DNA from 3 places in the Halobacillus sp. A1-3 genome. Region 2 is predicted to be linked to each of the others. Evidence: a T-box and tRNA genes for the amino acid it is inferred to sense, from the RefSeq annotation. Region 2 holds a T-box; the other regions hold tRNA genes.
What was found. A T-box is a leader RNA that pairs with one kind of tRNA and senses whether it is charged. The one in region 2 lies ahead of argS (arginine--tRNA ligase), so its partner is inferred to be a tRNA-Arg.
Positions count from the first base shown of each region.

Region 1: it has a tRNA-Arg gene. The T-box ahead of argS (arginine--tRNA ligase) is inferred to sense a tRNA for this amino acid. The anticodon was not compared.
Region 3: it has a tRNA-Arg gene. The T-box ahead of argS (arginine--tRNA ligase) is inferred to sense a tRNA for this amino acid. The anticodon was not compared.

Region 1 is NZ_JBPCEO010000005.1:128,494-132,279, reverse strand. Features, by position in the region: gene ACRYKC_RS10635 (PucR family transcriptional regulator) at 1-1,435, shown strand, start outside; tRNA gene ACRYKC_RS10630 (tRNA-Arg) at 1,740-1,815, opposite strand; gene clpP (ATP-dependent Clp endopeptidase proteolytic subunit ClpP) at 2,034-2,648, shown strand; gene ACRYKC_RS10620 (HPr family phosphocarrier protein) at 2,752-3,006, opposite strand; gene whiA (DNA-binding protein WhiA) at 3,143-3,786, opposite strand, start outside.
Region 2 is NZ_JBPCEO010000003.1:240,442-244,227, reverse strand. Features, by position in the region: gene ACRYKC_RS06650 (hypothetical protein) at 467-610, shown strand; gene ACRYKC_RS06645 (thioredoxin family protein) at 925-1,254, opposite strand; T-box leader at 1,447-1,656, shown strand; gene argS (arginine--tRNA ligase) at 1,748-3,430, shown strand; gene ACRYKC_RS06635 (MDR family MFS transporter) at 3,529-3,786, shown strand, end outside.
Region 3 is NZ_JBPCEO010000001.1:551,552-555,337, forward strand. Features, by position in the region: gene ACRYKC_RS02585 (NAD(P)-dependent oxidoreductase) at 1-381, shown strand, start outside; gene ACRYKC_RS02590 (NUDIX hydrolase) at 405-869, shown strand; gene ACRYKC_RS02595 (deoxynucleoside kinase) at 915-1,598, opposite strand; gene ACRYKC_RS02600 (deoxynucleoside kinase) at 1,595-2,236, opposite strand; tRNA gene ACRYKC_RS02605 (tRNA-Arg) at 2,482-2,554, shown strand; gene ACRYKC_RS02610 (hypothetical protein) at 2,991-3,224, shown strand; gene ACRYKC_RS02615 (DUF6241 domain-containing protein) at 3,336-3,476, shown strand.

The sequences.
Region 1 (3,786 bases), on a different contig from region 2:
TGTGGACGAAAATAATCAACATTTTCAAAAACTTATAGCCTCTAATAAGTTATCAGCAATTGCCATATCGACTGGTTTTTATTTGAAAGATATCCCTCAAAAATTCATAGATATCGCCGATGCACACGGCATGCCTCTGATTGAGATACCAAGCGAAATCAACTTCTCTACTATTACAAAAGGAATACTTGAGCAAATCGTCAACAGGCAAATGGAAATGATAACTTCATCTTTGAATATCCATAAGCAATTGACTGGGTTGGTTTTAAAACAAGAAGGCGAGAATAAAATATCAGATACCTTATCAACATTGATTGAAGCAACAGTATTTGTAATGAATGAATATGATGAAATTACCTATTCACCTCAAGGGTATGAAAGTGTAGATATTAAAAAAGAACGACTGTTGAAGCATACTCATTATTCTAAAAGGACCAATCGCCCTCAACAGGAAGATATCGAGGGTTACAAGGTGCTATTCCAACCTATTATTGCAAGCGAAACCTATTATGGGTGTATCATCGCTGTAAAGGAACTGGAAAAGTGGTCAGAAATTGACTTGAATGCTATTGAGCATGCAGCTACTGTCTATGCCATCGAGTTTTTACAGAAAGAAGCAGTAGAACATTCGCAAATCAGATTACGCGAGGAATTTTTAGAAGAAATCATCAACCAAAGCTTCAAAAGCTCAGCGATTGCATTAGAACGGGGAGAAAAGTTAGGCTATGACCTATCATTAGATCAAGCGGTCCTCCACATCAAACTGACAGATTATAGTGATAGTGAGCACCTCAGTAAAACCGTCCATGCTGTCCAGAGCCATATCATCAATCTTTTTCAAAAGCAGAACAGGCAGATTATAGTGAGGAATAGACTCGATAATATCATCATTCTTTTGGAAGTAAAGACAGGAATGGATAGAAAAGCCAAAGAAGATGTACTATCTGCAGCTGCTACCCTTTTGGAAACTTGGAAACAAAAACACCCGCACCGTAGGATGTTAATCGGCGCAGGGAAGATGTATAACCATATTAATGACTTAAGCCAGAGTGCTATGGAAGCAAAATATGCCGTCGACCTTTCGCATCTATTACTTGATAGTAAAGAAATCATCCACTTTGACGACCTTGGAACCTTTCATTTTTTGTTGCAAATGAAAGAGGTCGGGGTCAACTTGCACCAGTTTTATGATGAACAAATAGGAGATTTACTGAAAGCAAGCGAGAAAGGGATCGACCTACTTCATACATTGGAAACTTATTTCAAACATAACTTGAACATGCAAACAACAGCCCAGAATCTTTTCGTCCACCGCCACACATTAAAATACCGACTGAATAAAATTGAGGAGAAAAGCGGACTCAACTTACGTTCAGCAGATGATCGGCTTAAGATACAATTAGGCATCGCAGCTTATAAGATCGACCAGTATTGACTTGTGGTATTCGTTATGGGAATAGAGAATGAGGAGCGTAAATCCTTTGCTCATCTATCCTCAACTCCTAATATTCTCGCCTGGACTCGCTTTTAACACATTCTTTTTAAAGATAACTTCGAAAAACAATACACTTACGTCAAATTTTGCTCACAAAAAAACCTCTCGATATTTTAACTAATACGTCAAGATATCGAGAGGCCTCATAAACGGTGGTAGGTTTTACACGGACAACCGTACTAACAACGGGGACGCTTTAACTATTTCGTGTCTCTACGGTCAACCAACGTTTATTTACTTTTAGCGCGCCTGAGAGGATTCGAACCCCCGACAGACGTAGAACCGGAATCTACCGCTCTATCCAACTGAGCTACAGGCGCAAGAAACGACATGCAAATAATATTATAGTAATTTCACGTTAAAAACGCAATAGTTTTTGTTGATCTTCTCATTTCTATTCCATAAAATTCTTATTACATACGTTTATACAAATAGTTTTAGGGAATGATGGTAGAAGAAAACTTGCAGAAATAGGTTAATCGTTTTGTTTGACCTTTTCTGACCTTAATTGTATGATGAATATATTCCATCATAATTAATTGATGATAAGGAGGAAACCACAATGAATTTAGTCCCTACAGTTATTGAACAAACAAACCGCGGAGAACGTGCATACGACATATACTCCCGCTTACTTAAAGACCGGATTATTATGCTCGGAAGTCCGATCGATGACAATATCGCTAACTCTGTTGTCGCTCAGCTTCTATTCTTGGCTGCAGATGACCCGGATAAAGACATTTCCTTGTACATCAACTCTCCAGGTGGTTCAATCACAGCTGGTATGGCAATCTTCGATACAATGCAGTTCATTAAACCGAATGTATCAACAATTTGCACAGGAATGGCTGCATCAATGGGTGCTTTCCTGCTTAATGCTGGTGAACCTGGTAAACGTTATGCACTACCAAACAGTGAAGTGATGATTCACCAACCACTTGGCGGTACTCAAGGTCAAGCTTCTGACATTGAAATCCACGCAAAACGAATCATTAAGATGCGTGAGAAACTAAACAAAATCCTTGCAGAACGTACAGGTCAACCTTTAGAAATCATTGAGCGCGATACGGACCGTGACAACTTCATGTCTGCACATGAAGCTGTAGAATACGGGTTGATTGACAAAGTTATGGATAAAAAAACTGATGAATAATAAGTTCGTAAAAATCCGCTGTGTTTTCACAGCGGATTTTCTTATATTATGGGAACGTTCCCGTAAAGTTTACGTTCATATTTTCACAAATAACGATAAAAATTTACGACTCTTTTACAAAATCAGACAGTTCTTCTAAAGCTGTCTCTTCATCCGAGCCATCAGCAATCAATGTAATTTCCTCACCTGTACCAACAGCCAGGCTCATCAACCCCATAATACTTTTAGCGTTAACTCTTTTTTCATCTTTTTCAATAAAAATATCTGAACTGAAGCGGTTGGCTTGTTGTACGAACTGTGCGGCAGGTCTTGCTTGTAATCCAGTTTCAAGTTCTACTGTAATGGACCGTTCGATCACCTATCATTCTCCTCTCTGTTTCCCCAACATAATCTTTGGAAAGCGCATTCATAGCATACGGAATAAAAACGCTTCCGTCTTATAGAAAGCGTTAATAATTGTAATCCATTATAGCATGAATAGCTAATGAAAAACATTAATTTCTTGAGTTTTCTGTAACTTCTCCACGTCGAACTTTTTCAGCAAACTCATCTATTTTTCGAAGACGATGGTTAATGCCCGATTTACTAATAGGGGATCCAGAGACATATTCTCCAAGTTCTTTTAGAGACACTTCCTGATATTGCAGCCTCAGTGTCGCAATTTCCTGAAGCTTATCCGGCAGTGCTTCAAGACCGACTGTTCTTTCGATAAACTTGATGTTTTCAACTTGTCTAAAAGCAGCACCGATCGTCTTATTTAAATTCGCCGTTTCACAATTGACTAAGCGGTTAACTGAGTTACGCATATCCCTCACTATCCGGACGTCTTCGAATTTAAAAAGAGCTTGATGAGCCCCGATATTACTGATCAGTTCGGTAATTTTATCCGCTTCTTTCAAATAAGTAATAAATCCTTTCTTACGACTCAACGTCCGGGCATGAAGACCGAATTGATTCATAAGCTTACACAACGCCTCGTTGTGTTCCTCATCAGAAGAATAGATCTCCAGGTGGTATGAAGATGTCTCAGGATTGTTTACGGAACCTCCGGCTAGGAAAGCCCCTCTCAAGTAAGCTCGTTTACAGCATGTATCCTGAAGGAATTTCTCTGGAATATCCGGGTTAATGGAGAGAGGGC
Region 2 (3,786 bases):
CGTTAATCATCATAACACTGGCAAAAATTGATTCAAGGGCTTTTTTGCAAGTCGGGTCTATAAGAGCCAATTAGTGAGTGTAAACGGTTTCAGCGCGAGATATTTCCATATGAGGACGTCTCATCGCAAATAATTGCGTCTCAGGAAAATATTTGGAGGTTCAATTTTTAAGAATTGGTGGAGAAACCTTAATAGAGGAAAAAGGCTAAATGTTCTGAAAGTTTGTATTGAAGCGGTTTCAAGTACTTTATAAAAGCTGATACCATTCAGCGCAACTCTTTAACAAAAGCCTCTTATTCTTGAAGACTCAGTTTGTGTGGATGATGGTGGATAGGAAAACGACTCGCTTTCCGTGGACATGTGCTGATCCTCCTCAAACTTCGTTTCCCGGGTTCTCAACTAACATATTCATCTCACAGGAGTCTCGCCGTTTTCCCATCCACCATACGTTATAAAGAGGCTCGAAATGATTTCTTCTGGAGTGAAGCATCTGCGGACTAAAAATGTTGAGAATACAGCATTGTCATTGGTTTCCTTACAAGTAGAAGGCAGTTTCTCATTAGGAGGATTTCGAAAACTTCCTATGGTAAGGGGCGCTGGAGAAGAATGAGACTCCCGAGGGAGAAGGAGCGAGGAGTGATCCCACAGGGCGCAGCCCGAGGAAGCACGCCCGTTTCCCCGCAGGAAAGTGTTCAAATGCGGAATCGCCCCGGTAGACCAGGCTCGCATAATTAAAAGGAATGGGCTTGTTCATTCCGTTGATGTTCTGCTTATGACGCGATTGTCTGGGCGATGCAGCTGGACGAATCCTTCCCCAACGCCCCTACACCCCCACAAATTTCTCGAAATCAGCTCTTCCAGAATCCTGCTAATTAGTTGAATAAAAAAGCCATGCTGATCATAATTGACCAGCACGGCTTATCGTCACCCTTCATTAATGAAGTGATTGTACTTCGCTAATTGATGATTCAATTCTCCGATTGGAACAAATCTCGCTTTACGGTAAAGCTCTTTCCCTTCTGAAAAGAGCAAAACAGCGGGCACTGTCATAACCGAGTACTCTCCTGCGACCCCTGGAACTTCATGAGCATCAATATGTCTGGATGAAATGTTCGGGTAATCCTCTAATAGTTCTTCTATTTGTGGGAGAAGAGCGTGGCAGACAGAGCAGTTTGGTTGAGAAATATAGAGAATAGATAAGGTTTCATGATTAACAAAAGATTGTGCCTCTTCTATGGAGTGAACGGATTTCATTAAGATCACCTCTCTATTAGAATGTTCTTATTGTAGCAATGAAATTCTCTTTCATCCTCCTATTTGCTTATATATAGGAAGAAACGGCTATTAAAAAGCTTAACGCTGCTATTTTCCCTCTTCATTTCCTATTTATTCCTCAAAGTGACTTGCAAATCCCTTTGCCTTCCGCTATAATCTTCTCAAATATTCTTAAATTCTAAGAAAAAGAGAGTAGCTAATGTGGAACGGACAGCGAGTCAGGGAAGGTGGAAGCCTGATGCGAATCCCCATAGTGAACCGGACTTTTGAGAAGCCATCCTGAACTTTAAGTAGGTATGGCCGGGGACCGTCCTCGTTACTAAAAATCAAGTGGCTTTTAGCTAAAAGAGTGGTACCGCGAGCGTAAACCTCGTCTCTTACAAAGAGACGGGGTTTTTTGTTTTTTCTGCTAGAGCAGTCGCTGGATACCCGTTTGAATTCCACACCCCAATGAATGAATAGGAGGAGTACTATGGAAAAACATATCTTTGCTTTGCAATTATCTCATTTATTAGGAGAAACCTTTACTCGCGAATGGATCTATGAACAAATAGAAACACCGAAACAAGCCCATTTAGGTGATCTAGCCTTCCCGTGCTTTCCGTTAGCAAGAACATTACGTAAAAGCCCCTCTGATATTGCGGCTGAACTTGCCCCCAAGATCAAACACGATGTCTTCGCCGATGCTAAATCAAACGGAGGGTACTTGAACATATTTCTGAATCAGTCTTTTGTTACGGATCATACGCTCAAGCAAGTTCTGACAGACCCTTCTCTCTACGGTCATCATGATTTCGGTGATGGTAAAACCGTTGTACTCGACATGTCTGCTCCTAATATAGCCAAACCTTTTTCAATGGGACACTTACGCTCAACAGTCATCGGAAATGCCATAGCCAATATAGCTGAGAAATGTGGTTATAAGACTGTCAAAATTAATTACATCGGGGATTACGGTACCCAGTTCGGAAAACTATTGGCAGCCTACAATAAATGGGGAGATGAAGAGAAGATTAAAGCCAACCCCCTCAAAGAACTGACGAAGATTTACGTGAAATTCCATGAAGCAGCAAGCGAGGACCCTTCACTTATAGAAGAAGGAAGAGATTGGTTTAAAAAACTCGAACAGCAGCATTCTGAAGCACTCCAACTATGGAAGTGGTTTAAGGAAGTTTCATTGGAGGAGTTTAACAAAATATATGAACTGCTCGGCATCTCTTTCGATCTAACACGAGGGGAAGCCTACTATAACGATAAAATGGAACCTACTATTGATTTACTGAAGGAAAAAGGATTATTAGAAGAATCAGAAGGTGCGCAAGTAGTACCCCTAGACGAAGAAAACATTCCTCCATGCCTCATTCGTAAAAGTAATGGAACGACGATCTATGCGACTCGTGACCTCACAGCAGCCATCGATCGTTTCCAATCTTATCATTTCGACGAAGCCTTATACGTTGTGGGTCACGAGCAAACCCTGCACTTTCAGCAAGTAAAGGTTGTGTTAGAAAAAATGGGATTTTCATGGGCGAAAGAAGTGAAGCACATCCCATTTGGCATGATGTTGAAGGATGGGAAGAAAATGTCTACCCGCCAAGGGAAAACCATATTACTTGAGGAGGTTCTAAAAGAAGCTATCCAAAAAGCCTCTATCAATATAGAAGAAAAGAATCCTTCTCTTAAAAATAAGTCAGAAGTCGCCAAGCAAGTTGGTGTGGGAGCAGTTATCTTTCATGACTTAAAACACGACCGACACAATGACGTTGAATTTTCACTTGAAGATATGCTCACCTTTGAAGGAAACACAGCCCCTTACTTACAATACGCTTATGTACGTGCCAGCTCTCTACTTACAAAAGGGAAGTTCGATTATGAAGTAACTTCCACAGAGCTTGGTGATTCATTGACTTGGCCGTTAGTAAAACTGATTCGAGAGTATCCCTATGTGGTTAAAGATTCTTACGCAAAATATGATCCATCAAAAATCGCTAAATATCTTCTCGACCTAGCCAAAGCATTCAATAAGTATTATGCAGAATCTAAGATATTGGAGAGTGATAATCTGAATGCAAAATTAACATTGGTCTATGCATTTACAATTGTATTGAAAGACGGATTGGCCCTTCTGGGTATGGAAACTCCAGAAAAAATGTAGAAATTAAGTCTTAAAAGGAGTTTTCTTATTACTACTCCTCTCCTTTTCCTTCCTTTATAATGATCTTTGTGACTACACTAAAGATTGGAGGGTCTGACATGGATGATACAACGAATAAGAGCACTTATGAATTTTTGGCTGATGATCCTGATTTTAATGTTAAACCTATTATGATCTCTCTTATCATTGGTGCCTTTTTTGCCATATTAAATGAAACGCTTTTAAATATTGCTTTAACGACCTTAATGGAACAATTCAATATTACAGCTCCCATCGTTCAATGGATGGTAACTGGATTCATGCTTGTGATGGGAATCCTTATTCCTGTATCAGCCTTACTTCTGCAAACCTTTACA
Region 3 (3,786 bases), on a different contig from region 2:
TCAACCGTTTTAGAGGAAATGCTCCAGAACATCGTGCTCGCGATGCAAAAACACGGACTAAGAAGAATTCTTTATGTGGCCTCCGCAGGCATATATAAGGAGATTCCTGGATTTCTTGGCTGGATGTCTCAGCGCATATTAAAAAATGTGTTAGAAGACCATAGAAGAGCTGTCAATACGATTATAGCTGCTGAGTTAAACTATACAATCGCACGCCCAATGCGGTTAGATGATGGAGAAGTGACGAAAGAGTATCGCTCCACAGAAGGTGTTATACCCGAAAAAGGCAAACGAATCAACCGGGGTGACGTTGCCCACTTCTTACTTACTGCTTTAGAAGAAGAAAAATGGATGCGAGAAACGGTTGGCCTCGCGAACTAATGAGATAAAGAGAGGAAGATTTTTTGGGATACGTTGAAGATTTACGTGCGCTCGTCGGTCATCGGCCGTTGATATTTGTCGGTTCTGTGGTCATTGTTGTCGATGATCAGGACAGGGTTTTGCTGCAGCAGCGGAGGTCTCCGCATGGAGTTTGGGGGCTTCCAGGCGGTCTGATGGAATTAGGGGAAAGTACAGAAGAAGTCGCTCAACGGGAAGTCTACGAGGAGTCTGGTTTAACTGTAGATAATCTTAAGTTACTGAACGTTTATTCTGGAAAAGATCAATTTATAAGAGCAGAAAACGGTGATGAATTTTACGTGGTGACAACAGCTTATTATACTCGATCTTTTTCAGGCGATATGAACGTAGACCCAGATGAATCACTCCAATTCCAGTTTATTTCTACAGATAAACTCCCTGATCAAATGATTGGAAGTCATAGGGCGATGCTAAAAGAATATATGCAAAGTAAAAACCGTAAAAATTAAAAAAATCCTGCAGAAACCAATGTTCTGCAGGATTTTTTTAATAAATTAAGTTAGTAGATGGCTGGAGCGCCACTTACGAGATTGCTGGATAAAGTGGCCGATTTTTTCTAAAATCGGCTCGATGCTTTCTTCGTCGTTCAGCACGTCATAGTCTGCAATATTCAATCGAAGGACTGGACATGAATTGAAATTATCAATCCAGTTTTCATAGCGATTAAACATCTCTTCCCAATACTCAATTGGGGTTTCTTGTTCCATAGGACGGCCGCGTTCTTTAATGCGGCTGACGATATCATCAAAAGAACCTTCTAAGTAGATAAGCAAGTCAGGATGCGGGAAATAAGGCGTCATAACCATCGCATCAAACAAGTTACGATACGTTTCGTAATCCGTTTCAGACATCGTTCCTTTTTCATAATGCATACGGGCAAAGATGCCTGTATCTTCATAGATAGAACGGTCCTGGATAAATCCTCCACCGTATTCAAAGATTTTCTTTTGTTCTTTAAATCGTTCTGCTAAAAAATATATTTGTAAATGGAAGCTCCAACGCTCGAAGTCTTGATAAAACTTATCTAAGTACGGGTTGGTATCCACTTTCTCTAAAGAAGTACGGAAATTCAGTGCCTGCGCCAGGGCATTCGTCATAGTCGATTTACCGACTCCGACTGTTCCTGCAATCGTGATCACACTGTCATGGGGAATTCCGAAGCGTTCACGTGCGTTCATTTGATAACTTCTCCTTTATTTAAATGTTGCTCGACTTGATCAACAATATAATTCAAATCTTCTTGATGTTTAACAAAATCCAAATGATCCCCGTTCAAGCGTATAATAGGAACCTCAGGATGTGTCGCTTCAAAATGATTCATAAAGTCCTCATAGTCTTGAGATAATTGTTCCAAATAGGAGGGCTGAATATTAGCCTCAACATCGCGATTTCTCATCCGAATACGTTCAAGTAAGGTATCTAGGCTTGCATGTAGATAAACGATGATGTTTGGTCGGGGCATATCGTTTGTCATTATATCAAAAATCTGAGAGTACTTATTGAACTGATCTTCTCTTAACGTTCGACGTGCGAAGATCATGTTTTTGGAAATGTGATAATCGGCAACAACAGGCTTTTCTAACTTCAAATACTTACGCTCGATATCTTCCAGTTGTTTGTAACGATTACACAAGAAGAACATTTCCGTCTGGAAACTCCATTCTTCAATATTATCGTAAAACTTGCCTAAAAACGGGTTCTCCTCAACGATTTCCTTCAGCAAATGAAAATCAAACTGGGAGGCGAGCTTTTTAGACAGAGACGTTTTCCCTACCCCAATGGGCCCTTCAACAGCGATGAAAGGTATTTGTCCCATCTCTTCTCCTCCTTAAAGACTCAAGTAAACGTGCACCTTTGATTAAAGTTTATAAAAATATAATTCATTTATGATGTCAGTGGGTGCTGTTAATAACAATAAAACACAAAGTTCGATACGTTTAGACAGACAAATAACATTTTATCATATACAAAGAGAGTAAGTAACATAAATAGGTTAATTTAGGAGAGAAATTGCTTTTCAACACGCGTGTTGTTTTGTATAATATTCTACGTACGCTTTTAGCCCCCGTAGCTCAGGGGATAGAGCATCGGTTTCCTAAACCGTGTGTCGCAGGTTCGAATCCTGCCGGGGGCGTTAACAGATATAGTGTCGAAGAGTGGGAGCCTAAAACTCTCACTCTTTTTTTACTTCAGAAGATCATAAATTATACATATTCATACGTCCTCTTTCGTTTTCTTGTGATTTTCACAGAATTACTGAAGAGGATTTTTTATTTTTCACTGAAAAGAAGATACTTTTACCAAAGAAATGAAGCTTGACCCTAGTTTAATGAACTTTTAACGAAAAATGTCAATTTTTTTGTGAAATTATAAACTATCTATGAATTCATCTCGTCTAAACAGAAATACCTGAATCTTTCGTAGGGTATAAATAGCGTACACGATTGATGGGGGATGAACAACAAACGGAATCAGAAAAAGAGAGTTAAAAATACAATGTCTACAAAAATATTAGAGAATAACAGCTAAAATCGAAAGGAATGGTAAGTTTGATTTTATTTAAATGGTTGATGCTAGTAATCGGAGGTTCTGTTTTTTTACTTGGTGGAATTTTTTTATTCCTAATATTTTCGGATATTAATAAACAACAGCAGGAAGCACAAGAACAGGAAAAAGCACAAAAGCAATTTGAAGAGAAAGTTGAAGCAGCCTCTCTTGACGAGGAGAACCTTCCGACGGAATCCTTGTTCCAAGATATGCTTCACCAAATGTCGCACCAAAAGGTGAAATCAGATAAAAAATGAGCTGGGCATTTACAGTTAACAGTGGATGGGGTAGCTGAAATGCAAGCTGTATTAAATGAAATTGAAGGAACACCAAAAGAATACGAACATCTTAATTTCTACCAGTAGGTATTGAAAGAATGGGGGAACTTTGAAAACGCGGTTGAAGTTCATAATACCATTTGGGAATGGAAAGGCGGAAATGTAGGAAAAGCAACTAGGCTTATAAGTACTGCAGAAGAGCAGCAATATATCGAAACTCATTTTGAATAACTGTCCGTAAGCCCGTATCTCATAGCGATATGCCGCCTGTTTCTCAAAGATTTGCTTAATGTATCGCTTGTATTGCCGGGCGATCTACACCCAGCGTCTGCAGTTTGGACACTGTTGTCCGTGCTTTTGCCGCTTCATTATGGTTTCACAATGATGGCACTTCACCATCCCAGTCCTTTTGGTTAAATAAGCGGTACGACTTAAAAAAGCCTCTCTGCTTGCTCTCATATATCTAATAGAGATGATAATTACCAGCGCTATCCCTGCTAACGAGATGAACATGGCCATACAACCACTCCTTTATCTACGT